DNA from 3 places in the Listeria sp. ILCC792 genome. Region 2 is predicted to be linked to each of the others. Evidence: predicted binding sites of a transcription regulator. Region 2 holds the regulator's gene; each other region holds the start of a gene.
The links. Region 2 encodes LexA, which represses DNA repair genes until DNA is damaged. Its sites were predicted from a motif close to CGAACATATGTTCG; they were not measured.

Region 1 (10,000 bases), on a different contig from region 2:
ATGTGCTCATCCACTTCTTTACGTGCTTTGTCGACCATTTCTTCAATACGTGCCGGGTGAATTCGTCCATCTTGAACTAATTTTTCCAGTGCAATTCGCGCAATTTCACGGCGAACCGGATCAAAACCTGATAAAATTACAGCTTCTGGCGTATCATCGATAATTAAATCAATACCAGTTAGCGTTTCAAGCGTACGGATATTTCGTCCTTCACGACCAATAATTCGACCTTTCATTTCATCGTTTGGAAGTGTTACAACAGATACTGTCGTTTCAGCAACATGATCTGCCGCACATCGTTGAATGGCAAGTGATAAAATGTTTTTCGCTTTTTTGTCCGCTTCTTCCTTCGCCTTGCTTTCAGATTCCTTCACCATGATAGCTGTATCATGAGAAAGCTCCTCTTCTACTTGGTTAAGGATGACTTTTTTCGCTTCTTCTTTAGTGAGTGCGGAAATGCGTTCGAGCTCATCTTGCTCTTTTTGAATCATCTCATCAATTTTGCTTTCCTTCTCTTCAATATGTTGTTGTCGTTTACTGATATTCTCCTCTTTTTTCTCGAGTGTACCTTCTCTTTTACTTAAAGAAGTATCTTTACGGTCGAGGTTTTCCTCCCTTTGCAATAAGCGATTTTCTTGTTTCTGTAACTCTCCTCTTCGCCCACGAAGTTCATTTTCGATTTCAGTACGTACTCTATGGCTCTCTTCTTTTGCTTCTAGCAACGCTTCTTTTTTCGTTGTTTCCGCCTCTTTTTTAGCATCTTCAACGATTAATTCAGCTGTTCCACGAGCAGCAACCAGTTTCTTTTCAGAACTAGCTTTATAAATAAGTGAGCCGACAACCAAACCGACGATTAAGAAAAGCAAACCGGAGATGATTGCGACTACTACGCTCATCCTTACACCTCCTTCGCTATTCAGTTTTCGTTATCATTATGTCGGTGGCCAAAAATGATTGGCACAAAGTGTATTTTCTATCATTAGCTGGATAGACTCCAACTTTACTAAAAAGCAGTTTTATTTTCCATCATCACTCTTTAGCAAATGTAAAATATACAATCTAATTTTATATTTGAATATACGTATTGTCAAGGAAAGGGCAGAATAATACGAGAAAAAATACCTTTTCGCCTGTTTTATACAAAAAGCCTAGTTTATATTCAACTATAAACTAGGCTTTACTTTTATTTTATTCGTCTTCTAAAAGACTAAATTCTTCATCTGCATCTGGTGTATTAGCTTGTTCTGAACTCGCGTCAATGCCATACTCCGCACGAACACGCGTTGAAATTTCATCCCGAATTTCTGGATGCTCTTTTAAGAATTGTTTCGCGTTTTCACGACCTTGACCAATACGTTCCTCATTGTAGGAGTACCATGAACCGCTCTTATTGATTACATCTACTTCAGAAGCCATATCAACAAGTTCACCTTCACGAGAAATTCCTTCCCCGTACATGATATCTACTTCAGCCACTCGGAATGGTGGTGCCACCTTGTTTTTAACGACTTTAATTTTCGTTTTATTCCCAATCACTTCGGTTCCTTGTTTCAACTGTTCAGCGCGACGAACTTCTAAACGAATTGTCGAATAGAATTTCAATGCACGTCCACCTGGCGTTGTTTCTGGATTACCAAACATTACACCAACTTTTTCACGAATCTGGTTGATGAAAATCGCAATGGTTTTGGATTTATTAATAACACCTGATAATTTACGCAAAGCTTGCGACATCAAACGAGCTTGAAGACCTACATGGGCGTCCCCCATTTCCCCTTCAATTTCCGCGCGTGGAACTAATGCAGCAACGGAGTCAATAACTAACATATCTACTGCGCCACTTCTTACAAGTGCTTCTGCAATTTCAAGCGCTTGTTCACCTGTATCTGGTTGTGAAAGCAATAATTCATCGATATTGACACCTAAATTTTTCGCATATGTTGGATCTAAAGCATGTTCAGCATCAATAAAGGCAGCTGTTCCACCTTGTTTTTGCACTTCAGCAATGGCATGAAGGGCAACGGTCGTTTTACCAGAACTTTCTGGCCCGTAAGTTTCAATAATTCTTCCTCTAGGATACCCACCGACGCCTAAAGCAATATCAAGAGCTAATGAGCCGCTTGAAACAGTGGAAATATTTTGGTCACTATGTTCACCTAATTTCATAATAGAACCTTTACCAAATTGTTTTTCAATGGATTTTAAAGCTTGGTCTAAAGCAGCTTGACGATCGTTCACGTTATTGCCTCCTCTATATATCTCTCTTAGTCATATTTCTCAATTTGAAATCCTCTTAATTTAAATTCCTAAAGTAACTATACCTTATTTCAAATTAAGAATCAAGCAAAAAGCGAACATTTATTCGCATTTTTTAAAAATCGCTTTTTAACATTCTCACACAAGTATTATAACGCGTGCTATAGCTGTTCGTCCAACTCTTTTTTCAGCGCCGTTTCTTACTTTTCACAGTACTTCACAGCCTTTTCGCCTTAATCAAAAACCCATCTTTTCCGTTAAAAAGTGATTAATAATTTGAAATCCTTGTTTTACCGCACGATTTCGATTATGATTCCGATCTCGCCCAAAAACAAAAGAATATGTTTCCGTTTTGAAGCCTGCAACACTAAGGCCAATAAAAACTGTTCCTGGTAAGTGTCCATCTAATTCACCTGGTCCAGCTACGCCAGTAAAACTAATTCCCATTTTTGCATCACACAGCTTGCGTATATTTTCAGCCATCGCTTTCGCACATTCTGAACTTACTACGCCGTGTTCAGCAATAATATTTTCTGAAACACCAAGAACATCCTTTTTCATTTCAGTGCTATACGTCACCATACCGCCTTTAAAAATATCCGATATACCTGTTGTAGCTCCTAATTCAGCTTGAAAAAGCCCTGCCGTTAAACTTTCGGCCGCAGAAATCGTTATTTTTTCTTTTAACAACTTCGAAATGACTACATCTGCAAGGGACGCCTCACCGTAACCATATAAAAATTCACCATCTCGTTTTAAAATTTCCTGCTCCGTTTCGAAAAGTAATTTATTCGCTTCTTCTTTTGTTGCGGCTGAAGCTGTAATTCGAATTTCAACTTCATTATCCGTTGCATATGTTGCGATAGTCGGGTTCGTCTGCTTCTCAATTAAATCATGTAAATCAGCAGCTAGTTTTGACTCGCCGATACCGAAAAAATGCATTATTTTCGACTCTAAATGAACTGCTTCCCCTAGTGAACTTTTGAGGAGCGGTTTCGCATACTGCTGAAACATTGGCTTCATTTCTGACGGAGGTCCAGGCAGGAGCATATAATTTTTGTTTTCCAACTCGAAAAACATGCCCGCTGCAAACCCAAAGTCATTTTGTAAGACAGTGGAACCTTCAATGACTAGCGCCTGCAATTTATTGTTTTCCGTCATCGCCCGCTTGCTTGCGGCAAAGTAGTTCGTTATTTTATCTAGATGAAACGCATCCTCCACCAAATTTTTATGAAGATGACTCGCTAAAACTTGTTTCGTCAAATCGTCTTGCGTTGGCCCTAAGCCGCCAGTAAAAATAAGGAGGTCACTCCGCTTCTCAGCAATCGTAATGACTTCATGAAGGCGCTCAGGATTATCTCCTACCACCGTATGATGATAAACAAAAATGCCAACATTCGCTAACTCTTTGGATAAAAAAGCGGCGTTTGAGTTTACAATTTGACCCATTAAAATTTCTGTTCCGACCGCAATGATTTCTGCACGTACCATATCCACACCCCTTTTAATTTAACGAGAAAAAACAAAATACTTCCTCCAAAAATTGCTTGGCTGAAGTATTTCTGTTTGTTACATAGAGCCTTTGAAAACTCCACGATTTTTATAAAAATAGTCGATTCCCGACCAAACTGCGAAAAATGCGCAGACATATAGGAAAATCATATCGACGCGAATTCCCGTCCAAGCAAATGGGAAATTGTCTAAAAACATTAACGGAATTGCAATCATCTGTGTAAATGTTTTTATTTTTCCAAGTTGCCCAGCAGCAAGCACTTCGCCTCCCTCAACAAGAAGTAAACGCAAGCCTGTTACGGCAAGTTCACGGCTAATAATTAAAATGACAATCCAAGCTGGCGCGATATTCATTTCGACCAAAATGATGAATGCCGCTGTAACAAGTAGTTTGTCCGCCATTGGATCCGCAAATTTACCAAAATTGGTAATGAGATTGTATTTCCGAGCTAGGTGCCCATCAAACCAATCCGTTAGTGCCGCAACAACAAAAATGATTGTCGCAATTAAACTTGTTACAGGAATTGTAGAATCCAACCATTCAACATTTCCCCATGAAAATGGCACAACACAAATAATGACAAAAATCGGAATTAAAATAATACGTGCCACCGTGAGTTTATTAGGTAAATTCATTCTTCCATCTCCCATCTTTTACTATTATTCATAAAGAAAGTATAGGCAAGCAATCACCTATACCTCTTTTATGTTACTAATTAGATGTCGTTGAACTATTTGTACTGTCATCACTATTGTCTTGAAGTGTCACAGTTAATACTTGCTTCACTAGCGTTGGTGCAAGTTCGAGCGTTTCGCCGTTTATTTTAACAGTAGTTACAGGGGCATTACCAACAACAATCGAAATGGTTTTGTTTTCACCACCATCAATGGCTTCACTCTTTTCCCCGTCTTTTAAAATACCGTTATAAATGTTAGCGCCTGCTTCTGTAGAAACGCCTACCCAGCTATCGCCACCAGATGCTGATAATTCAATCGTTAGCTTATCCGCATTTGCGACTGTATACGTTGTTGCATTACCTTGTGTTTCACCTTTTGTAATCGTAACTTGTTTGTCTTCCTCTTTTTTCGCTTCTTCTTCTTTCTTCTTAGCATCAGCAGCTTTTTGCTCTTCTTCTTTTTTCTTCGCCTCATCATCACTATTAGTTGATTTTTTTGTCGAAGAACCGGTATCGTCCTGAACTTTAACCGTTTGATTATCGTTCGTCGAAGTCACCTGATCATCATTTGATTTATTGGCAAAAACAAAATACCAAATAATAAAGAGAATAAACAGGATAAAGAGCGCAATAAGCACTTTTGGTAAAATATCAAAAAAACGATTTCGCGTTGAAGCAGACCCGCCAACAGAATGCGTTGTAAGTGGCGCCGCCTTTTTTTGTGCCCTACTTTGCTCTTGGTTCACCACTTCTTGTTGCGAATAAGGAACTTCCGATTCGAATTCAGTAAATAATTCTGCGCTGTCTAAATCGACTGCTTCCGCATATTGTTTAATAAAAGCACGCGTATAAAATTTACCAGGCATAACCGAATAGTTGCCCTCTTCAATTGCAACTAAATATCTTTTTTGAATTTTAGTAATTTGCTGTAAATCATCCAAACTGAGTCCTTTTTCTCGACGTGCAGCTTTCAGTTTGTCGCCTAAATCAGTCAATATAAAACACCTACCATATTAAATCTTAATTTATCTATCACATGTTCCAGCCACCATTAACACCCAGAGTCTGTCCAGTAATATAATTATTTTCATCACTCAGCAAATAAGAAGCGGCATTTGCAACATCAACAGGTGTAGCAAGTCGTCCTAACGGAATTTCCTGCTTTAAGTCAGCCTTTTCACTTTCAGAAAAACGCTCTAGCATCGTCGTATCTACAGCGCCTGGTGTAATCGCATTGACGGTCGTTCCAGTATACGCTATTTCTTTGCTTAACGCTTTTACAAAAGCAAGCTGTGCACCTTTCATTGTTGAGTATACAACTTCCATTGCTGCTCCAACTTCTCCCCAAATAGAACTTATAAAAAGAATTTTGCCACACTCGCTCTTTTGTATTTTGGGTAAAAAAGTGCGAACTAAGCGGAGCGGCATTTCAACATGTATTTGATAAAGATGTTTCAATGATGCATCTGAACTATCCATAAAAAGTGTATATTCAGATTCCCCAGCAGCATGAACAAAAACATCAAGTTGAAAAATGGAGTCCACAATGTTTATTAAACTTTCAGGATTTCTAAAATCAGCTTGGATTGGAAAAATATCGACTTGCGAATTAGCAAATTCAGCCATAATTTCTTTAATACTTTCGAAATTCTTGTGATAATGCAAATAAAGATGGAAACCATCCTTTGCAAGACGCCTCGCAATTGCTTGTCCAATTTCACCACTTGCTCCAGTTATAAAAGCATATTTATATGTTTTATCCATTTTAAAACTCCCTGAAAACCTATTAAATTCATAATAGCATGACTTCGTTTATAATACCATTTTTTCGTTGAGTTTGCTCATAAAAACTTGAGATTTTATACTTTTCTTTAATTTTGTTCAGGTAAAAGGGTGAAAGTTGTAATTTTATCCTCATCAGCCAGAGATTGGATAAAAGAATCAATGTCCGATTTAGTCACCGCTTCAAGTGCTTCTGGAATATCAAATAATGAGGCATCTTCTAAAATATATTGACTAAACTGATTGGCAATAAATTCAGGTGAATTAAGCGATCTCAAAAATTGCCCGATTTTTTTACGCTTAACAAGTTCTATCGTTTCTGCTGATACACCTTCTTTGGCGCTTTTAAAAATAGCGTCTTGAATCGCTTTTGACTGTGCATCAGGGTCCTCGGCATCCCCACCAATAATCACAAACGAAAAGCTGTCTTGTAGCGAATAATCAAACCCAAATGTGTCATCAATGACGCCCGCATTGTAAAGGTTTAAATAGTTTTCTGATGTTGTTCCAAATAAAATTTCTAGCGCAATATCCGCCGTCATTTCATGTTTAACTGCTTCAAAACCACGCAATAACCCGATATCCTCTTTCACGCCCACTAAAACTTTCGCTACTTGCACAGGAAATGATACATTTCTATGCTTCATAGCCACTTGTTTTTGTTCGTTCGGGAAAGAACGTTTTATTTCAGCTGGCGGAGCAAACGATTTTTCACTTTGATTTTTACGAATGTCTGCCATCATTTCCTCTGGCTCAAGTTGTCCGACAACAAATAACACCATATTGCTTGGATGATAAAACGTGTGGTAGCAAAGATATAGCAAATCTTTGTCGATTTCCGCGATGGATTCAACCGTTCCCGCAATGTCAATTTTAACTGGATGCTCTTTATACATATTTTCAATTACGCCGAAATAAGCGCGAAAGTCAGCATCATCGTCATACATTCGAATTTCCTGACCGATAATTCCTTTTTCCTTCTCAACCGTTTCTTTTGTAAAGTAAGGTTCTTGTACAAAATTAAGTAGTGTTTCTAAGTTTTCCGGAATGTTTGATGTCCCCGAAAACAGGTAAGCGGTTCTAGTAAAAGATGTAAAGGCATTTGTAAAAGCCCCTTTTTCCCCGAATTTAAAGAAGATATCGCCTTCCTCTTTTTCAAACATCTTATGCTCTAAAAAGTGAGCAATACCGTCTGGAACATGTTTCATTTCCGTTTCGCCAAGTGGAACAAAGGTATTATCAATCGAACCGTAATTCGTTGTAAAAATCGCAAATGTTTTACTGAATCCTTTTTTGGGCAGCAAGTACACTTTCAAACCATTATCAAGCTGTTCATGATAAACGCTTTCGCCAACTTGTTTAAAATCGATTTTTTCCATCAAACTCACTCACCTTTCTCCAAGAAATAAATCGTATCTTCTTGAATTTTTTGTATCGCGGCAACAACTTCTGCTTTTGTCGTCGCTCTAATTTTTCGAATCCAATTTTCAAGCGTTAAATCGCTCTTTTTAAGCACGTTACTATACGCCAGCTCAATTAGTCCTTGGGCGCCGTCACTTGTTTCAAGCAATTGGTTGATATACAATTCTTTTGTTTGCGCAAGCTCTTCTTCTGTAAAATCTCCAGCTTTCATTGCGGCGACTTGTTCTTTAATAATCGTCATTGCTTGTTCGCGATTTTTTTCGTCAATGCCTGCTGAAATGAGCATAAATCCTTTAAAGGAATCTACTCGGCTAGAGGCATAATACGCCAGACTCGCTTTTTCACGGACATTGATAAAAATTTTCGAATTCGCGTAGCCACCCAATAAGCCGTTTGCAATTTGCAGTGGGACAAAATCAGGGTCACCGAATAAAACGCCCGTATGGTAGCCTAACACGAGCTTTGCTTGGTTGATGGGTTGGTTTTCGGTAATCAAACGTTCAGCAGTTGCTGGTTTTGACGGGACAACCGTTAGCTCTTTCATTTCGCGTTCACTAAAACCTAATTTTTTCACAAAAGGAGCTACTTCATCACGTGACAAATTACCACATATGAACAGTTCAATCGTATCTTCGCGAAGAAATTCTTGATAATAAGAATAAAGATTTTCTGCGGTGATACCCTCAAGCTCTGAAAGAATGCCCGCAGCCGGATATTGAAAAACGTCATCTGCGAACATTTCCTCGATAAGGCGCATATTCGCATAACGAATTTTATCGTCATAAACGCTCTCAAGTCGACTCTTCAAGTTCACTTTTTCCCGAGCAAACGTTTCTACATCAAAAGCTTTTTCAGACACATTTGGGTTGAAAAACACTTCGTTTAAAAAAGCAAACGCATCGGCTAAAAGTTGTTCTCCTTCTGGCACAAGCTGCCCGTCCACCATATCTAAGACAGCCGTAATGATATGCTCATTGCCTTTTTTCTCGACCGAAGTAAAAAAATTGGCGCCGTACAAATAAGCAAGCCGCCGCCTAAAGGTCGTTTGCGTTTTATATGTAGCATTATTCGTTTCAAGCATCATAGCAAGAAGCGATCGTTTCGTAATTGTTTCACGTTTTAACGGCGAACGAAACTTAAATACAATACGATTTGATTTAAATTTTCCCGTTTGAATAAATGTTGTATGTATTGTTCCTAATTTTTCTTGATAATAATCCATATTGAAGGCTCCTTCCGATTTTACCCTACCCCTCATTTTAGCGTAACTGCTGCGGAAGTACAATTCTAAAAGCTGAGCCTCTGCAAAATGCAGAGGCTCAGCTTGTGCGCATATTTATAAGGGTATTATTTTCCTTTAATGTAATTGATGCCGTCTGCTTTTGGCGCTTCTGCTTTACCAATGAAGCCGACAAGTGCCAAGATTGTTAAGACGTAAGGTGCAATTTGTAAATAGATATCTGGGATTTCTTTGAAGAATGGCAATGAGCCTCCCGTGATGGCAAGACATTGTGCAAATCCAAAGAAAATAGCAGCGCCCATTGCACCAAGCGGATTCCATTTACCAAAGATCATGGCAGCTAGCGCCATGTAACCTTGTCCTGAAATTGTTGCATGACCGAAGTCTAACGTAAAGGACTGTGCGTATACAGCACCACCTAGGCCACCTAAAATACCAGAAATAATCACACCTTGATAACGCATGAAGCGTACTTTTATCCCCATCGTGTCAGCCGCAAGCGGATGCTCCCCAACCGAACGAAGACGAAGTCCAAAACGTGTTTTATAAATGATGAACCAAGAGAGTATTGCGAATAAAATCGCCACATAACTCATAACTGGCACATTCATGAAGAAAATTTCACCAATAAATGGAATATCTTTTAAACCAGGAATATCCGGTTTCCCAAAATAATAGGTGATTTGATCCGTTTGACCTTTATCATAAATGACTTTTACGAGAAAAAGTGAAAGTCCTGTAGCTAAAAAGTTAATCGCTACACCCGAAATAACATGATCAGCACGGAAATTAATCGTTGCAACTGCATGGACAAGGGAAAATATCCCACCAACAAGCATCGCTGCAATTAGTGATATCCACGGAGTTAACGCACCAAAGACATCTTGAAAAGTAAGGTTAAAGACGATTGCCGAGAATGCACCCATGACCATCATACCTTCTAGCCCGATGTTAACGACACCGCCTCGTTCAGAATAAACGCCGCCAAGTGCTGTGAAAATTAGTGGTCCTGCCATGAGTAACGTACTGGAAACTATCGTTGCTAAAATCGCAGTCATTCTGCTTTCGCCCCTTTCTTAAATTTCGCCATCGTCCAACGAATGATATAACT
Region 2 (10,000 bases):
CAAAAGATGATAAGCATCGCACGAGTCAGCTTCTGTTCGGGGATCCACTTGAAATCGTTCCGCTTGGAAGAAATAGCCAAGAATTTTACTTGTTGCAACGCATTCAAGATGAAGTCCACCGCTTTGCCATCACTTTTCATCGGCAACTGCGCAGTAAATCTGGCTTCCAGTCCATTTTAGATGGCATTCCTGGTGTCGGACCGGGACGTAAGAAGAAAATTTTAAGCCATTTTGGCTCCATGAAAAAAATTAAAGCGGCATCGGTTGAAGAACTTGCTGAAAGCGGTATTCCAAAACAAGTCGCAGAAGCCGTCTATCAAAAAGTCCGCGAAGTGAATGCAAAATTAGCTGAAAAAGAAGAATAGAGGGGAACGAAATGGGTCTAGTCGTTTTAAAATTTGGTGGAACTTCGGTAAGTTCCGTTGCTAAAATTCAAAAAACAGCAGAACAGGCAATCCGTGAATCTGAAAAAGGGCATCAAGTTATTGTCGTCGTATCTGCTATGGGAAAATCTACAGATAAGCTGGTGCAAATGGCAGAAGAAATCTCCAAAACGCCTAGCAAACGCGAAATGGATATGTTGCTTTCAACAGGCGAACAAGTGACGATTGCACTTCTTTCCATCGCGCTTCAAGAAATGGGGCAGGAGGCTGTTTCCTTTACAGGCTGGCAAGCGGGTATTGAAACCGAAGAAGTGTATAGTAACGCCCGAATTTTAGACATCGAAAGAGAAAAAATTACAGCGGCACTTCAGGCGGGCAAAATTGTCATTGTTGCGGGCTTCCAAGGCGTGACGCAAAGCGGAGAAATTACAACGCTTGGTCGCGGCGGCTCCGATACAACAGCGGTTGCCCTTGCAGCCGAATTTGCAGCCGAAAAATGTGCGATATGTACAGATGTGGACGGCGTATATACAACTGATCCGAGGTTTATTAAAAAAGCAAAAAAACTGGCGCAATTAACGTATGATGAAATGTTGGAGCTTGCGAATTTAGGGGCCGGCGTTTTACATCCGCGTTCTGTGGAATATGCGAAGAATTTTAAAATCCCGCTTGAAGTGCGTTTAAGCCATGGGGTGGAAAATGGGACGATGATTGAGGAGGAGATTTATGTGGAGAGTGCAAAAGTAGTTCGCGGCATCGCGTTTGAGGACCAAATTACGCGCGTGACGATTCATTGGAGCGAAAAAGAAAATATGCGTGTCTCAAAAGTGTTTTCGGAACTTGCGAAAAATAATATTGACGTGGACATTATTATTCAAGGCATTACGGGACTTGGCCATGGCAATCTTTCCTTCACAATTAAATCGGCGGCGCTCTTAAACACGCTTGCTGTTCTTGAAAATAAAAAAGCAGAAATTCAATATGAAAAACTTGAATCTGAACAACATTTAGCCAAAGTTTCCATTGTTGGTTCTGGTATGGTATCGAACCCTGGTGTGGCGGCGCGGATGTTTGAGGCGCTCACTGAAAATGACGTAGCAATCAAAATGATTAGCACGTCAGAGATTAAAGTTTCTACCGTCGTGCCAGATCGAAAAATGATTGAAGCAGCCCAAGTTTTGCATGATACCTTTGAATTAGAAGACTAGAAAGTGACTTTTTGTCGCACACCTTCAATCTATGGATTGAAGGTGTGTTTATTTTTGCTATAAAACGGTAGACTTTCCCAATTTAAAAACCCGCCTGAATGAGGCGGGTTAAAAGGTGTGTCTATTAACGAATATCACGGAATAAACCAATGACTTTCCCTAAAATCGATACTTGGTTTAAAATAATGGGTTCCATAGTGTCATTTTCGGGTTGTAAGCGGAAATGATTCGCTTCTTTAAAGAAACGTTTACAAGTTGCTTCGTCTTCGTCTGTCATTGCAACTACAATTTCTCCGTTTGTTGCATTACTTTGTTTTCGAACAATAACTTTGTCTCCGTCTAAGATGCCGGCATTAATCATGCTTTCACCATCAATTTCTAACATAAAAATATCTTTTTCACCGGCAGCCATGCTCTCAGGCAGCGGGAAGTATTCATCAATGTTTTCAATCGCAGTAATGGGCATTCCAGCCGTCACTTTCCCAATTAAGGGGATATTCACAACAGCAGGAGTAGGAACATCATCTTCCATCGACAAGATTTCAATGGCACGAGGTTTTGTCGGGTCACGTCTAATAAGTCCTTTTGTTTCCAAACGAGCAAGATGGCCATGGACAGTTGAACTTGAAGCTAAACCTACAGCTTCGCCAATTTCACGAACAGAGGGCGGATAGCCTTTGTCCTTAACTTCAGATTTTATAAATTCATATATATCTTGTTGTCGCTTTGATAATTTCATGGTTTTCACCCCGTTATTTTAATTAGTTGTTACCAATAGTATAGCAAATGTTTTTTGGATATGCAAACAAAGGTTCGATTTTTTTGTTGACAAAAACGAACGAACGTTCTATAATAATAAAAAAAGCGAACATATATTCCGTTGGAGGGGATTAAGATGACTTTGAAATTATTTTGGGATAAATACTATATTGCGATTATCTTTGTTGTTGCTTCTGTACTTATGGGATTAACATTACTATTTTATGCGAGTGCAACAAATGAAAATAAATATTCAACGATTGACGTAGCATCTGGAGATTCATTATGGGTTCTTGCGAATGAACATGCCGAAAAAGCGAACATGGATAAAATGACTTTTATTAAGTGGGTTGAAAAAGAAAATCATTTAAATAACAGCACATTAAAAGCGGGAGATGAAATTGTTATTCCGATTAAGAAAAATGAGATGAACCGCGACTCAACAATTCAATTAGCAAATGAGTAATTTTGTACAGTAATACGTTTTAAATAAAGGGTACGAACTAAAAATATATTCAGCAGCAATCGGTCGCAACGAACTGGTTTTACATTTTATGCTATAATAAAAGAAACACATTGATGAATAGGATGAAATTTATGTTGGAAAAAGCTAAAATTAATCGAATTAATGAACTTTCTCGTAAGAAAAAATCAGAAGGCTTAACAGCTGATGAAAAAATAGAGCAAGAAGAATTGCGGAAAGAATATTTAAAATCATTTCGGACACATATGAAAGGAACCATTGAGAATACAACAATCTTAGATCCGAATGGAAAGGATATCACCCCTTCAAAGGTGAAACAAATGCGCAAAAAAAGAAAATAAATAGCTGAAATGAGCATAAATGAACAAACGAACAAAAAGTTTGATCATTTATGCTTTTTTGGTTGTGTAATTTAAGTTTTAGGAATAAAATGGAGGTAGTTAAAATTTTAAATTAAGAGAGGATGTTTCATTTGTTCGATAAAACTGATCAATTAGCGATTAACACGATTCGCACACTTTCAATGGATGCCATTCAAAAAGCAAATTCAGGTCATCCAGGTTTACCTATGGGTGCAGCACCTATGGCGTATACATTATGGTCTAAAGTTTTAAATGCTAATCCAGCAAATTCACGCTGGTTTAACCGTGACCGTTTCGTATTATCTGCTGGACATGGTTCTATGCTTTTATACAGTCTGCTTCATTTAAGTGGTTACAAATTAAGCCTCGATGATTTGAAAAACTTCCGTCAATGGGACAGCAAAACGCCTGGACACCCTGAATACCACCATACTGACGGTGTTGATGCTACTACAGGTCCACTTGGTCAAGGCATTGCGATGGCTGTTGGAATGGCTATGGCAGAACGTCATTTAGAAGCAATGTACAATCGTGATACGTTTAAAGTTGTAGATCATTATACATATGCGTTATGTGGCGATGGTGACTTAATGGAAGGTGTTTCTGCCGAAGCAGCGAGTCTTGCTGGTCATCAACAACTAGGTCGTCTTATTGTGCTGTATGATTCAAATGATATTTCCTTAGACGGCGATTTAGATAAGTCGTTCTCTGAAAGTGTGAAAGCTCGCTTTGAAAGCTACGGATGGGAACATTTACTTGTGAAAGACGGCAATGATACAGCTGAAATTTTAGCGGCCATTGAAAAAGCGAAACAAAATACATCGCAACCTACGATGATTGAAGTGAAAACTGTAATCGGTTTTGGTGCTCCTAATGCCGGCACTAGTAAAGTTCACGGCGCTCCTCTAGGCGCTGACGGTGTGAAAGCAGCAAAAGCAGCTTATGGCTGGGATTACGAAGAAGATTTTTATGTGCCGAATGAAGTTTATGAACGCTTTGGTAGCACAATCGCGAGCCGCGGAGCACAAGCTGAAAAAGCATGGTCTGATATGTTTGTTGCTTACAAAGAAAAATATCCAGAGCTTGCGAAACAATTGGAGTATAGCTTAGATGGCAAATTGCCAGAAGGATTTTCCGATAAATTACCAAAATATGAAGTTGGCGATAAAGCTCTTGCAAGTCGGGCGACAAGCGGTGAAGCTATTAATGTGCTTGCTGAAACATTGCCGCAATTATTTGGTGGCTCAGCCGACTTAGCTGGTTCAAATAATACGACGATTAAAACAGATGGTGAATTTACAAAGGATACACCACAAGATCGCAATATTTGGTTTGGTGTTCGTGAATTTGCGATGGGAGCTGCTTTAAATGGTATGGCTCTTCATGAAGGCTTGAAGGTTTACGGCGGAACATTCTTCGTATTTTCGGATTATTTACGCGCATCCATTCGCCTTGCAGCTATCCAACATCTACCAGTAACCTACGTTTTAACTCATGATAGTATTGCTGTTGGGGAAGATGGACCGACGCATGAACCCGTTGAACAATTAGCGTCGCTACGTGCAATGCCAGGTTTATCGATTCTTCGCCCAGCTGACGGGAACGAAGTGAATGTGGCTTGGAAATTAGCCGTAGAATCAACTAACAAACCACATGCGTTAGTGTTAACACGCCAAGGGTTGCCTGTACTTCCAAATACGAGTGAAATTGCTGAAGAAGGCGTACGCAAAGGCGCTTACGTTCTGTCTAAAGCGAAAAAAGATGTGCCTGATGCGATTTTACTTGCAAGCGGATCTGAGGTGCACTTAGTTGTTCAAGCACAAGAAGAGCTAGCTAAAAAAGGCGTTGATGTTTCTGTCGTTTCAGTGCCATCATTTGACCTTTTTGAAACACAATCTGCTGACTATAAAGAAAGTGTCTTACCAAATGCTGTACGTAAACGTGTAGCCGTTGAAATGGGCGCGAGCTTTGGTTGGGAGAGATACACCGGGCTTGATGGCAAAGTCATTGGTATTGACAAATTTGGCGCTTCAGCACCAGGTGAAACGATTATTGAAAACTATGGTTTTACAGTCGAAAACATTGTAAAAACAGTCGAAAGTTTATAATTTTCAAGGCGGATATTCGTGATTTGAATGTCCGTCTTTTTCTTTTGTAAAAAAGAGTTGTTTGTGAGGCGTAAATCAAGTACAATAAAGAAGGTATATTCGTTCAAGGAGGAGAAAGAAACTATGTGGATTTACATTCTTGTTGGTCTTGTATGCTTACTTGCAGGACTAGCTGGTGGCTTCTTTATCGCAAGACGCTACATGATGAGCTATTTGAAAAACAACCCGCCTATCAATGAGCAAATGCTCCAAATGATGATGGCGCAAATGGGACAAAAGCCGTCTCAAAAGAAAATCAATCAAATGATGAGCGCGATGAATAAACAAACAGAAAAAGAAACAGGGAAGAAGAAAAAATAATTTTCTGTTAGCGAATTTCATTTTTTGAGAATATAAAGATCGTCCTTTTGTTTAAAAGGGCGTTTTTATATGGGAAAAGGAGGAGAGAATATGGAACAGGCGAAGGCAGCATTAATTTTAGAGCGCAGTTTGTACCGGCTGGAATCAGAAGTAGAGCAAACTTTATCGGGCTATGTGACACCATTTTTAGGGGATAATTCGGGGAATCGGCTGAAAATTGGTTATGCGTTGCTATTTTCGACGCGGTTTCAGCATGACGCGAGGAAGAATGGTGTGATTCGGCTACTTTTAGATGAGGAGCTGGAACATGGTGCGGAAGCGAAGGTGCTTGCTCTTTTGGGGCGGCAGTTTGTGGTGGAAAATGCGGCGGATGAAGGGAGAATGGTACTTGCACAGCAAGCGATGGATCTCGTTTTCATTCCAGAGGATTTATCCGGGTGTTCACTTCGTGAGCTGCATCGACTTGCGCTTGATTTACAGCTATTTGTTGTGGCGGAAAAGCTATATGACGAAAAATTTTGAAAAAAGGTGTTGTAATTTTTTTCAAGATATTGTAAAATGTAAGCGTTGCATAAAAAAATTTAAAGGAGGTATGCGAGATGCGTAAATATGTAGGAAAATCATTATTGCTTAAAATTTCATTATTTGTGTCGCTCCGTACCGATTCTTTAAGTATAAAGGGGATTTATTGACCTCTCGCATGCTTTGCTTTGTGCGCGGAAAATAGACGGCAAATAATACTTTTTAAGTAATAATGGGCAGAAGTGATGTCCATTATTTTTTGTTGTCTAAAAAGGGAAAAGGAGGGGTTGCCATGTGAAGATTTTTAAGGATTTAAGCTGGTTTTTTAAAGAACGAAAAAAGCAGTATACTTTTGGGGTTTCGATTTTATTCATCATTGCGCTTTTGCAGCTTATACCGCCGTTTGTCATAGGGAAAGTTGTTGATGCGATAGCGGATTCGACTTTGACAAAAGAGACGTTAATAAAATGGATTGTGATTTTGATTGTTGTTGCGGTTTTGACTTATCTCGGACGTTACGTTTGGCGCTTGATGATTTTTGGTTCGGATAATAAATTGCAACGAACTTTGCGTTTACGGTTATTTGAACATTTGACGAAGATGTCACCGTTTTTCTTTCAGAGGTACCGGACTGGCGATTTAATGGCGCATGCGACAAACGACATTGCAGCCGTTCAACAAGTTGCTGGCATTGGGGTGCTGACACTTGCCGATTCATTTTTAACAGGTAGCACGGTTATTTTAATGATGGCGATTAGTATTGATTGGCGGTTGACGCTCATTGCGCTCATTCCAATGCCGATTATGATTTTTGGGTCATCGATTTTAGGGAAAAAACTACATGAACGCTTTCACGGCGCACAAAGAGCTTTCTCAAAACTAAATGATAAGACACAGGAGAGTATTTCAGGCATTAAAGTGACACGCACGTTTGGACAGGAAAAAGAAGATATTGCGGATTTTGCCAAACAAACGAGTGCTGTCGTGAAGAAGAACGTTGCCGTAGCGCGCGTCGATGCCATGTTTGACCCGATGATTTCGATTGTTGTAAGCATTTCTTTTGTGCTCGCAATAGGATTTGGTTCGAAATTTGTCATTGAAGGTTCGCTCACAATTGGGCAAGTCATTGCGTTTGTCAATTACTTATTTCTACTCATTTGGCCAATGCTCGCATTTGGGTTTTTGTACAACATTATTCAACGCGGAAGTGCCTCATATGACCGCATCACCAAACTTTTAAACGAAAGAGAAGATATTGTCGACCACGAAGACGCGCGCGCAGAAACGCCTAGCGGAGCTCTCGCCACTCATATCAGCCGATTTTCTTATCCGGATGAAAAAGAGCCAGTGTTGGAAAATATTGACTTCACGATAAATGCAGGTGAAACACTGGGAATTGTTGGGCGAACAGGTTCAGGGAAGACGACGCTTTTAAAACTTTTGCTTCGTGAATACGATGACTATGCAGGCACGATTTCGTTCGGCGGAGTCAAAATCCAAGATTATCAGACAAATGCGCTTCGGAAAGCAATTGGCTATGTGCCGCAAGACCAGTTCTTATTTTCGACGACTGTTTTAGATAATATTCGCTTTGGGGTGCCAGAAGCGGCGCCTGAAGATGTGAGGAAGATTGCGAAAACCGTGGCGGTGCATGATGATATTGAAGGTTTTGCAGATGGGTATCAAACGGTTGTGGGCGAACGTGGTGTGTCGCTTTCGGGTGGTCAAAAACAACGCCTTGCGATTGCGCGTGCTTTAATTATGGATCCGGAATTGCTCATTTTAGATGATGCGTTATCGGCAGTTGATGCCAAGACGGAAGAGCGCATCTTGGAAAACTTAAAGGCGAGCCGAGCGGATAAAACGACCATCATTAGTGCGCATCGCCTGAGTTCCGTCGAACATGCCAACCTCATTATCGTCATGGATAACGGGCGGGTCATTGAACGTGGCACACACCAAGAATTGCTTAGAGAAAATGGTTGGTATGCGGAGATATACCGGGAGCAACAATTAGCGGAACATTTGAAAGGTGGTGGGGAACGTGAATGAGCAAATGAATGATGATTTATTAACGATGACAGGAAAAGAACATCGGCAAGTTTTAAAACGTCTGATGCGCTACACACGTTTCCATATTCCACTATTAATTTTAACTGGTTTTCTCGTGTTGTTTGTGACGATAATTGATGTTGTGTCGCCACTCATCATTCGGAAGTTTTTAGATGATTATTTGACACCGATGAACTTTGCAGTAGAGGCGATTACAATTCTTGTGGCGGGATACCTTGGACTTGCGCTAGCAAAGGTTATCATTTGGTATTTCCAACTCTTTTTCTTTCAAAAAATTGCCTTTCAGATTGTGGAACGCATTCGCATTGATATATTTTCGAAGTTGCATACGCTTGGCATGCGCTATTTTGATAAAACCCCTGCGGGTAGTATTGTGTCGCGTGTGACAAACGATACGGAAGCGATTAAAGACATGTTTATTAATGTGCTTTCCACTGCGATTCAAAGTTTATTCATGCTAATTGGTATGTACGTAGCGATGTTTGCTCTTGATGCGCAACTTGCGCTGTATTGTTTGGCACTATTTCCGCTCATCGCTTTTATTATTATCGTTTACCGGAAGAAAAGTTCAAAATTTTACCGGGCGAAGCGCGAAAAATTAAGTCAACTAAACGCCAATATTAGCGAGTCGATTTCAGGAATGTCGATTGTCCAACAATTTAATCAGGAAAGACGTCTAGCTCGCGAATTTGAAGTCATCAACAAAGATTACTACGATGTTGGGATAAAAAATATTAAATTTAATGCGCTGTTACTAGGTCCAGCCATTGATTTCATTTATGCGATTGCGGTCGTAATTATCCTTGGCTTTTTCGGAGCAGAATCGCTCATCGGTCCAGTGGCCATTGGTACGATTTATGCTTTCGTCAGCTATTTTGATCGCTTTTTAGAAGCCATTTATAATGTGATGGAGCGTCTTGCGATGTATCAGGAAGCGATTACTGCGGCAGCGCGCGTTTTCCGCATCATGGACGAAACAGAAGAAGTGCCCGCTCAGAAAAATGATGCGCAAGCTAAAATTGAAAGCGCAAAAATTGAGTTTAAAGATGTATCCTTTGCTTATGACGGGGAGCATGATGTTTTGAAAAATATTAGCTTTACGGCAGAATCTGGGCAGACGATTGCGCTCGTCGGGCATACAGGAAGCGGAAAAAGTTCGATTATTAATTTGATGATGCGCTTTTATGAATTTGAACGCGGCGAAATTTTAATTGATGGAAAATCGATTAAAGATTATAAAACGAGTGAGTTGCGTAAAAAAACGGGTCTTGTCCTGCAAGATAGTTTTATGTTTTACGGTAATATTCGGGACAATATTCGGCTGTACAACCAGGAAATTTCCGATCAGGAAGTGGAAGAGGCGGCCAAATTTGTACAGGCAGACAATTTTATTCAAACGTTAGATGGGACTTACGACCATAAGGTCATTGAACGCGGAGCATCATTTTCAAGTGGACAGCGGCAACTCATTTCCTTTGCACGTACGGTTGTGACGAATCCGCAAATTCTTGTTTTAGATGAAGCGACAGCGAACATCGATACGGAAACGGAAAGTTTAATTCAAACGGGCTTAAAACGCATGCGCACAGGTCGGACAACGATTGCGATTGCGCATCGACTTTCGACAATTAAAGATGCTGACTTGATTTTAGTTTTAAGCAAAGGCGAGATTATTGAACGCGGTACACACGACGAACTTTTACAAACGGGTGGAGTTTATCATTCGATGTACCAACTGCAA
Region 3 (10,000 bases), on a different contig from region 2:
ATGATAGAAGACGAAATTGAGCTACTAGGTTACACAGATTTAAGATATTCACTTTTTGCAGGTAGAGACAATAATCGTGATGAGTTTCAATTAAGAATAGAATATCTAGATGATCATTTTGAAGTTTACATGACGGGCGAAAGAGCTTCTGTTTCTGGATCAAAAAAATACGATGAATTTTTTCAAGCGTATAAAGATTTTATGTATAGAATACAAAGTAGAGTGATAACAAATAGAAAAAGTGTTAGAAACAATGAACCTCCTGAATATCCTTCATTTTTATGGGATAAAAATATATAAAACAAAAGACCTCTTTGCTTCTAATGCAAAAAGGTCTTTTCATATTTCACTATTTTTAAATGCTAAATTTAAAATCACAGACTAAAATTTTAGTGTATCATGTTGTCTCCTACCATCATAATTCGCACCGAAAAACTTGCAACTGGTTTTAATTAACTCAAATGGGGTAAATTTAGAAATAGAGTCAGACCCAATTTCAATTACCCTCGAAAAAAGTGGACCTCCGGCCGAGTGTGGCAAAATAATCATCGTATGTGGATTCACCTCATAGATTTGTTTCTCTGCTTTCTTGTTTTCCATTTTCATACATCCCTTTCTCGTGATAGTCTTTTTTAATTATGTAAAGAAGTAGTTCACTTCAAAACACCAATGTTAAGGAGTTACTATTTTTTCGTAATTATAGCACAGAAAAAAACGGGAGTCAGTATATTTTGGGAAAGTAGAGTTTTGGAGCAGTACAATGATTTTTGAAGCCAAATTGTGAATTTTCGGAGTTGTTTTCGCCATATAGTAGTGAAAGGAGTGATTAGTCGTGGAAATGCGAGATTTTTCAAACTCATTAATGAATCAAGTTGGCATTTTAAAAGGAGAAAAAGAGTTAACAAACGTCTTTATTGAGTGCTACATGACAATGCTCCTAGATCAGAGGAAAGTAGAACAGTTGAAAAAAGAAGTCGATATTGCTCTCGATAAGAAGGACGAAAAAAGTTTTATAGAGCTTACAAATAAAATAAATGAAATTCAAAAGGAAATGCTAGCATTTCAGTGAATTTTATGAAAAACTAAGGTAAAGAAGAATTTGCCTTAGTTTTTTTATTGTAGCGCTTAAAATTTTATAAATGGACCTCAAAATAATACTAGACGAAGTTAGTATTTTTGGTTAAAATAAAACAAAACGTATGTTCGGTGGTGAGGCTATGAGTTTACAGTTTATATCTGGAAGGGCTGGAAGCGGAAAAACAACTTTTTTGATTGAGCAACTCAAAAAAAGAATGCTAGAAAATCCCAGTGAGAATCAAATTCTCATTGTGCCAGATCAAATGACATATCAAATGGAGCGATTTCTTTTTAAACAAACCGGATTTAAAGGAATGATGAATATTCAAGTTTACAGTTTCAGCCGAGTAGCGTGGCGAGTATTACAAGAAACTGGTGGACTTTCTCGAGTATTTTTGACCCATTCTGGTATGGAGATGCTTGTACGACAAGTTGTGCAAGAAGAAGCTGGTGAGTTGAGGCTGTTTGGTAAAGCTTCTTCTAAAAGAGGGTTTTACAAAGAATTAACTAGTTTGTTCCAAGAATTAAAGCAATACGAAGTAGAATTAGCTGAGCTAAAGCAACAGTCTGAAGAAGCAAATGATTTTGCGATGCGCGAAAAACTAGCAGATATTTCATTAATTTATGAGCGTTATCAAGAAAAATTATTCGGAAAATTTCTTGAAAATGAAGATTATTTACGTTTGTTAAATGAAAAAATGGACAAAAGTCCATATGCCCAAAATGCCTCTATCTATTTTGATGGCTTCGACTCTTTTTCAAAACAGGAAATTTCAGTGATTTCAAAATTTATGGAAGTTGCTAACCAAGTGCAAATTACTTTGACTACAAGTAAGGAAGCTGTCGCTGGACAATTAAATGATTTTGATATGTTTGAATTGACCCGAGAGTCCTTATTACAAATCAGAGAAGCAGCTAATAATTTAGGAATACATGAAAAATCACTTGTGTTTTTAAATACGAACAAGCGATTGCAACACCCAGATCTTACTCACCTTGAAGCAACTTGGGGACAAAGCAGGTCTGCAAAATATGAAGGAGAAATATCTGGAATCCGCCTTCATCAAGCGAATAATAGACATTCTGAGCTAGAAGGAATTGCCCGTGAGGTGAAACGCTTAGTTCGCGAGGAAAACTATCATTTTTCTGATTGCGCCATACTGGTTCGCAATATGGCTGATTATGAAGAAACCATTTCTTCCGTATTTCGCGCCCATAAGCTACCGTATTTTTGGGATAAAAAACGTTCTATGGCAAAACATCCTTTGATTGAGTTTATTCGTTCTAGTTTAGATGCACTAAAACTAAATTGGCAGTATGAAACGCTTTTTCAGACAGTTCGAACAGAGTTTTTCTTTCCAATTGAGAAAGATATTAGTATCTACCGGAAAAAAGTAGATTTATTTGAGAACTATTTATTAGAGAATGGTATTTTTAATCGCGGACGTTTTATGAAAAGCGATAAATGGACATATCGGCGAATTCGCGGCCTTGAAACGAATGTGCAGACGCAAACGGACGCTGAACTCGAAATCGAAGAACAAATCAATGAAGTCCGTAACCTTATTCAAATTCCACTTCTTTTTCTTGAAGATAAATTGCATTCAGCTAAGACAGGAAAAGAATATGCAGAAAGTCTATTTGCTTATTTAGAAAAGCTAAATGTGGCTGAACGTATTGAATTATGGCGTGCTCGTGCAGACGAGGAAGGACTACTTGAACTATCTCGTGAGCATGAACAAGCTTGGCATGCCGTTATCAATCTCCTCGATGAATTTGTGGAATTATTAGGAGATACCGTAATTTCGCTGGATGATTTTATTGAAATTATTCAGACAGGACTTGAGTCGATGGAGTTTTCATTGCTTCCACCTTCTCTTGATCAATTCGTTGTCACGGATATGGAACATGCTCGTTTGTTAGAAGAAAAGATTGTTTTTGCAATAGGTCTTAATGATGGTGTGTTTCCGAAGAAAGTGGGCGATAAAGGCATTATCTCAGACGAAGAACGCGAAACCATGACAAATGATGGAATTGCTTTAAAACCAAGAAGCTATCAATCACTTATTCAAGAAGAGTTCATAGCTTATCGTGTATTTACAGCTGCAAGTGACCGGCTGTATTTAAGCTATCCAATTGCTGATTCAGAAGGGAAATTGCTTTCAGCTTCTAACTATGTACGTAAGATAAAAACGGTGTTTCCAACTTTAAATGAAGAGCTATATTTAAGTGATCCATCACTTTTATCAGAAAAAGAGCAAATGGAGTATATTGCGGGTGAGATGGATGCGCTAGGTTTTCTTACCGCTCAACTACAAATGTATAAGCAAGGATATAAGATTGCGCCAATCTGGTGGGATGTTTATAACATTTTTATTAAGAGTAAAAATAAACTAGCTTTACAAGTGCTTGCAAGTTTAAACTATCATAACGATACAACTAGATTGACCGAGGAGACAGCTACAGAATTGTTCGGTGATAAAATTCATGCCAGTGTTTCTCGTATGGAAAAATTTTTCAGTTGTGAGTTTCAACATTTTGCTCAGTATGGCTTGAAGCTTGAAGAAAGAAAAACATATCAATTACAAGCTGTTGATATGGGGGAAATCTTCCATGGGGCGATGGAGTGGATATCCGCTCAGCTAAAAGAACGCGGCATTGATTGGGGAGCTCTATCTGAAAATGATTGTTTGACTCTAGCTAATCAAGCGATGACTTATTTAGCGCCGAAACTGCAACATGAAATACTTCTTAGTACAAAAAGAATGGCGTATATTCAATATAAGTTGCTTCACATTATTTTACGTGCAACTAATGTGCTAAATGAACAAGCGAAACAAAGTACATTTCGTCCGCTTGGTTTAGAGGTTGATTTCGGTATTGGAAAAAGTATTCCCGCAATGAAGATTCCGTTAAAAGGCGAGCGTGAATTGTTCTTGCAAGGGCGCATCGACCGAATTGATTACGCTAGTGCAGAGGAACGAAATTATCTCCGCATTATCGACTATAAATCTAGCGCACGAGATTTACAACTTCCCGAAATTTATTATGGTCTTGCGCTCCAAATGCTAACTTACTTAGATATAGTCGTGACAAATGCTAAGAAATTAGTAGGAAATGATGCTGACCCAGCAGGTGTTCTTTATTTTCATATGCACAATAAGCTTGTCAGTGCCGATAGTCCATTAGATGATGAAATACTCGAAAAAGAGCTTCAGAAAAGTTTTAAGATGAAAGGAATTGTTTTAGGCGATCCTCTTGCTGTAACGCTTATGGATAACTCAATTAAAGACGGGGGAGCCTCTTTAATTGTTCCTGCCGAAATTAAAAAAGATAACACGCTTAGCGCAAGGTCAAAAACAGCTTCTAAAGAGGACTTTGATTCTATGCGGCATTTTGTTCGCCACAAATATCAGGAGGCTGGAAACAAAATTTTAGATGGGGAAGTAACAATCAATCCGTATCATTTAAAAGAAACAACGCCGTGTAATTTTTGTCCGTTTCGCTCAGTATGTCAATTTGATCCAGGTTCACAAAGTGACAAGTATCGCTATTTGGCGTCAGAAAAACCAGAAGTAATTATTCAGAAAATGAGAGAAGAAGGAGGGGAGAGTCAATGAATCAACTACCTGCTAAGCCAGAAAATGCAACATGGACTGATGAGCAGTGGCAAGCGATTCATGCGAGAGGTCAGAATATTCTAGTTGCGGCAGCGGCCGGTTCGGGGAAAACAGCTGTGTTAGTAAATAGAATTATCGAACGGCTTCAAGATGAAGAAAATCCGTGCAATGTGGACGAGTTACTGGTCGTTACATTTACGAATGCTTCGGCAGCTGAAATGAAACATCGCGTCGGACAAGCATTAGAGAATGCCCTGGTGCAAAAACCGGATTCACTACACTTGAAGAAACAACTGGCACTTTTAAATAATGCATCGATTCAAACACTCCATTCCTTTTGTTTAGATTTAATTCGCAAATATTATTATATTGCAAGTGTCGACCCGGATTTTAGGTTGATGGACAGCATTGAAAGTATGATGTTGCGAGATGAAGTTATAGATAAGTTACTAGAGGAAGAATATGCAAAGCCAAATAATGAAGCTTTTTTCCATCTCGTGGATAGTCTGACAGACGATCGGTCAGACCGAAATTTAACAGAAGTGGTTTCGAAGCTATATGACTTTTCGAGAGCGAATCCAAATCCAGAAAAGTGGTTAAAACAGCTCGTTGATTTTTATGAAACTAAGGATTTGCAAGGGATAAAGGATCTACCATTTTATGATGAAATCATGAATCAGATTCAATTGTCCATTCAACAAGCACTAGGTGCGCTTCAGCAAGGAATGAATATTGCCAAAATGGTCGATGGTCCAGAAAGCTACATAACAAATTTTACAGAAGATATCGCTGAGGTAGAAACGTTGACTGGACTTCTTGACGATGACTGGAACAAACTGCGCGAAGGTTTTTCTCAAGTCGTTTTCGGTCGTTTGAAGCCGCTTAAAAATAAAGAGGAAGTAGATGAACAGTTAGTAAAGCAAGCAAAAAAAGCTAGAGATCGTGCTAAGAAATATATTCAAGATGCAGCGACAGATTGGTTTAAACGTGAAGAACGAGCATATTTAAGCGATTTAGAAAATATGAAGCCAGATGTTGCCACGCTTATTCAACTTGTTCAAAATTTCTCCGAACAGTTTTTTCGGGAAAAAGAAAGAAAAGGTGTGCTCGATTTTAATGACCTAGAGCATCTAGCGCTTGCCATTTTATCAGAAAACGATTCGCCCTCATTTGTAGCAAAAGAGCTCCAAAGTCGCTATCATGAAGTGTTGATTGACGAATATCAAGATACTAATCTAGTACAAGAAACTATTTTGCAATATGTGACTTATTCGGGCGAAGCGGATGGGAATTTATTTATGGTAGGCGATGTGAAGCAATCTATATACCGCTTCCGTCTTGCTGAACCTACACTGTTTATGTGGAAATATGAAAATTACCGACTAGACGGAAAAGATACTGGTTTACGTATTGATTTAGCCAAAAATTTTAGAAGTCGAGCAGAAGTTCTAAATGCGACTAACTTTATTTTTAAACAAATTATGGATAAAGAAGTCGGCGAAATTGCATATGATTCGGCAGCAGAACTTGTTCTTGGTGCTAGTTTCGAAGAACATAATAATACTGAAACAGAACTGATGGTAGTAGACATGAAGAAAAAGTCGCTCGATACAGAAGAGGGCTTATCAAAGGACGAATTACAAAAAAATCAGCTTGAAGCGAGAGCTATTGCCCAGAAAGTCAAAAAGATGATAGATGAAAAATATCCTGTTTTTGATAAATCAATGAAGCAATTTCGACCAATTCGCTACCAAGATGTTGTCATCTTATCAAGAGCGATGACTAGTGCGCCTGACATCGAGGAGGCTATGAGAGAGCAAGATATTCCTTTCTATGCATCTAGCCAACGTGGTTATTTTGAAGCGGTTGAAGTGGCCGTCATGATTTCGGTGCTTAAAATTATCGATAACCCTTATCAGGATATTCCGCTTGCCTCGGTTTTACGCTCACCGATTATCGGATTATCAGAAGAAGAGCTTGCCTCTGTCAGACTGGTTAACAATCGCAGCTATTTTTTCGATGCATTAGAAGAATATGCCAAACAACCAAACCAAACAGCAGAAAAAATAAGCTCTTTTTTAGAAAAACTAGTAAAATGGCGAGAACTTTCCATTCGTGAGAATCTAACAACGCTTATTTGGCAGATTTATGAAGAAACCGGCTTTTTTGAGTTTGTAGGTGGACTTCCAGGTGGCAAAGTGCGGCAAGCCAATTTACAAGCGCTATATGAGCGGGCGGGACAATACGAAAAGACAGCATTTCGTGGCTTATTTCGATTTGTTCGTTTCGTAGAACGTTTAGAACTGCGTGGCGATGATTTTGGTACAGCGAAGGTATTAGGCGAAAAAGAAGATGTTGTTCGTATGATGACCATTCATTCAAGCAAAGGCTTGGAATTTCCAGTTGTTATTCTAGCGGGAGTAGGACGCAAATTTAATATGCGTGATATTAATAGTAAAGTATTGCTTGATAAAGACTTTGGTTTTGCATCAAGTTATACGGACGTTCAGAAACGAATTACTTATCCGACAATCATGCAACAAGTTTTCCGTAAGAAAAAAATAAATGAAATGATTGCAGAAGAAATGCGCGTTCTATATGTCGCTATGACGAGAGCAGAAGAAAAATTAATTATTGTTGGGACGATTCCGGAATGGGAAGAAACATTAGAAAACGCGTTTCAAGTAGCGGAAATGACCGACTGGGTCTTGCCGCCGAGCATTAGAGTGCAGGCAAGAACTTATCTCGACTGGATACTTCAGACGCTAATTCGGCATCCTGATTTTGCGGAGCAGGTTAATAAAACAGCAGGCGTAACATTGCCAACAGATATGAAATTGTGTGTTACGATTATTGAGAAGGAAACTTTGACAGATGATTTTGTGAATGAACAAGCCCAGCCCTATTTGCGCTCATTAGAAACGCTTGAAGAAGTCCCGCTTTCTGGCGGAGCAGAAGGGCAAATTGCTGAGATTTTTTCCTTCAAATATGAGAAGCAAGCAGCAACTGAAATTCGCTCTAAACAGTCGGTTACAGAATTAAAAAGGCAGTTTCAAATTCAAGATAGTTTTAGTGATGACCGCTTTTTGAAAACGTTAAAACAAGCTTCGCTTAAGCGCCCCAAATTTATGCAGGAAAATAAATTAAGCAGTACGGAAATTGGGACGGCAATGCATACTGTCATGCAGGCGATATCGTTTGAAGCGATACCTGATGAGGCAGAATTAGATCAACTTTTAGATGAGATGGTGGCAGAGTACAAATTAACAGAAACAGAGAGTAGAGCAATTCGTAGGCAACAAATCCTTTCTTTTTTTCAAACAGCACTTGGTAAAAAAATGGTTGAAGGGGTGGATCAATTAGCTAAGGAGGTTCCATTTGTGTATCAGCTTCCTGCTAATCGGGTGTCTGAAGGTGCAGACGACGCGGACACCATTTTAATCCAAGGTGTAGTAGACTGTATGTTAATAGAGGATGATGGGATTATTTTGATTGATTTTAAGACGGATCGTACCGAGGGGAAATATGCGTCTAAGGAGCAAATGGAGAAAACCATGCATAGCCGTTATCATACGCAATTGGAATTGTACCGGGAGGCTGTACAAGCTATCACAGGCTTGCCGGTGAAGCAAGCCTCACTGTACTTCTTTGATTCGGGAGAAATACTGGATTTTTGAGGACTATAAGCGTTCATGCTATGATAGAACATATAATAAAAGAGGAGAGGGATTTTTATGTGGGGATATTTACATTTAATATCGTGGGCGGCTATTTTTGTACTGACAATTGCGGCGTTTATTGCATATCCAAAGTCAGAAAAAAGCTTTACGATACTTGCGATGATTAATCGTGTTTTCTACTTGCTTGTTATTTTTAGTGGGATTATGATGATTCAATATAGTGTAGAGAAAGGTTGGCTCATTGCGATTTTTAAAATTTTAATGGGACTTCTTACAATTGGTGTGATTGAAATGTTGCTTAGCTATCGAAAAAAACAAAAGCCGACAGGAATGTTTTTTATATTGTTTTTTGTGGCTGTCATTGTAACGGTTTCTCTTGGGTTTTACCTATCAGGTGGAGCGCCTTTATTTAATTAAAAAAGGACTAATGGAGCTCCCTAAAAGAGTTTTCATCAGTCCAGCAGTTTATAAGATATTTTCTTCTAAATAAACGGCAATACCGTCTTCTTCGTTGGAAAGTGTGATGGTGTTGGCTACGTTTTTTGCAGATGGGACAGCGTTTCCCATCGCAACGCCAACGCCAGCATAGTCCAACATTTGTAAATCATTTGATTCATCGCCAAAAGCAATGATGTCTTTTTGAGAGATGCCAAGTGATTTTGCTGCTTTTTGGATTCCAACGGCTTTATGAATGCCGTATTTTACGATTTCAACAGCTGGCCAGCTCGCACCCCAAGTGTGATGAGAAATAACATCAGCCAATTGTTCATCAAGATGTTTGCTCATTAAAGCCAGTTCTTCATTTTTTCCAAAGAAAAGTAGTGAAGTTGCGTTGGCGTTAATTGCATTTCGTATATTTCCGATGATCATGTTGTTGACGCCTAAATGAAAGGTGTCGGGCACAGTGTCATCGCTACGCTCTAAAAAAACGCTATCTTGAACTTCAGCAGCAATATTAGCAAGGGGTAGTTGATAAGAGTAATCAAGTATATCTCTTACGATATTTAAGTCGATTGCTTCGTGGTAACCATCATGGAAATTGACGTCGAGTGGGTGATGCAAAACAGCACCGTTAAAATTAACAATAGGTGTTGTAAGTTCTAGTTCGCTATAATAGAAGCTGCTTAAACGGTAAGGGCGACCAGTTGCAATCATTACTTCGTGGCCAAGGTTACGTGCTGATTCAAGAGCTACCTTTGTTCGTTTCGAGATAGTTTGGTCATCTTTTAAAGTTGTGCCATCTAAATCAAGTACAATTAATTTTTTATCCATAGTTAGCTCCTTTTAATTAAGTTGGATATTTTTTGTTAGCATAATCTACTATCATGATAGACTGTAAAAGAATCTTTGTAAATGAAAGAACATTAATAATTGGTAAGAAAAACAAATAGAAATGAGGCCGTGCAATTGATTCAAGTATTTCATGAAAAAATAAAAGATATTCCAGTTTTACATATTGTTGGCGAAAAATATAGTGCAGAAAAGATTCGAACTGTAGTATTTTATCATGGATTTCAGTCCCAAAAAGAGCTGTACCTTCAGTATGGCTATTTTTTAGCTGAAAAAGGGATTCGAGTGATTTTGCCAGATGCGAAATTTCACGGAGAACGAAAAGGGAATATT

Region 1: a site for LexA is predicted at 2,352-2,365, ahead of recA (recombinase RecA). Genes of this name have one in related genera too.
Region 3: a site for LexA is predicted at 1,193-1,206, ahead of addB (helicase-exonuclease AddAB subunit AddB). Genes of this name have one in related genera too.

The regions. Positions count from the first base shown of each region.
Region 1 covers NZ_FYBO01000011.1:29,314-39,313, forward strand. The annotation lists gene rny (ribonuclease Y) at 1-896, opposite strand, end outside; gene recA (recombinase RecA) at 1,189-2,238, opposite strand; gene CFS60_RS11120 (competence/damage-inducible protein A) at 2,494-3,747, opposite strand; gene pgsA (CDP-diacylglycerol--glycerol-3-phosphate 3-phosphatidyltransferase) at 3,826-4,404, opposite strand; gene CFS60_RS11130 (RodZ family helix-turn-helix domain-containing protein) at 4,481-5,440, opposite strand; gene ymfI (elongation factor P 5-aminopentanone reductase) at 5,478-6,209, opposite strand; gene yfmH (EF-P 5-aminopentanol modification-associated protein YfmH) at 6,317-7,606, opposite strand; partial or broken gene yfmF (EF-P 5-aminopentanol modification-associated protein YfmF) at 7,587-8,871, opposite strand; gene CFS60_RS11150 (ABC transporter permease) at 8,997-9,947, opposite strand; gene CFS60_RS11155 (ABC transporter permease) at 9,944-10,000, opposite strand, start outside.
Region 2 covers NZ_FYBO01000001.1:276,383-286,382, forward strand. The annotation lists gene uvrC (excinuclease ABC subunit UvrC) at 1-365, shown strand, start outside; gene CFS60_RS01355 (aspartate kinase) at 377-1,591, shown strand; gene lexA (transcriptional repressor LexA) at 1,716-2,330, opposite strand; gene yneA (cell division suppressor protein YneA) at 2,487-2,816, shown strand; gene CFS60_RS01370 (DUF896 domain-containing protein) at 2,948-3,175, shown strand; gene tkt (transketolase) at 3,307-5,304, shown strand; gene CFS60_RS01380 (YneF family protein) at 5,428-5,664, shown strand; gene CFS60_RS01385 (hypothetical protein) at 5,755-6,186, shown strand; gene CFS60_RS01390 (ABC transporter ATP-binding protein) at 6,481-8,238, shown strand; gene CFS60_RS01395 (ABC transporter ATP-binding protein) at 8,243-10,000, shown strand, end outside.
Region 3 covers NZ_FYBO01000002.1:330,658-340,657, reverse strand. The annotation lists gene CFS60_RS04285 (Imm59 family immunity protein) at 1-300, shown strand, start outside; gene CFS60_RS04280 (competence protein ComK) at 382-600, opposite strand; gene CFS60_RS04275 (IDEAL domain-containing protein) at 833-1,069, shown strand; gene addB (helicase-exonuclease AddAB subunit AddB) at 1,218-4,697, shown strand; gene addA (helicase-exonuclease AddAB subunit AddA) at 4,694-8,374, shown strand; gene CFS60_RS04260 (YisL family protein) at 8,432-8,794, shown strand; gene CFS60_RS04255 (Cof-type HAD-IIB family hydrolase) at 8,843-9,649, opposite strand; gene yjfP (esterase) at 9,785-10,000, shown strand, end outside.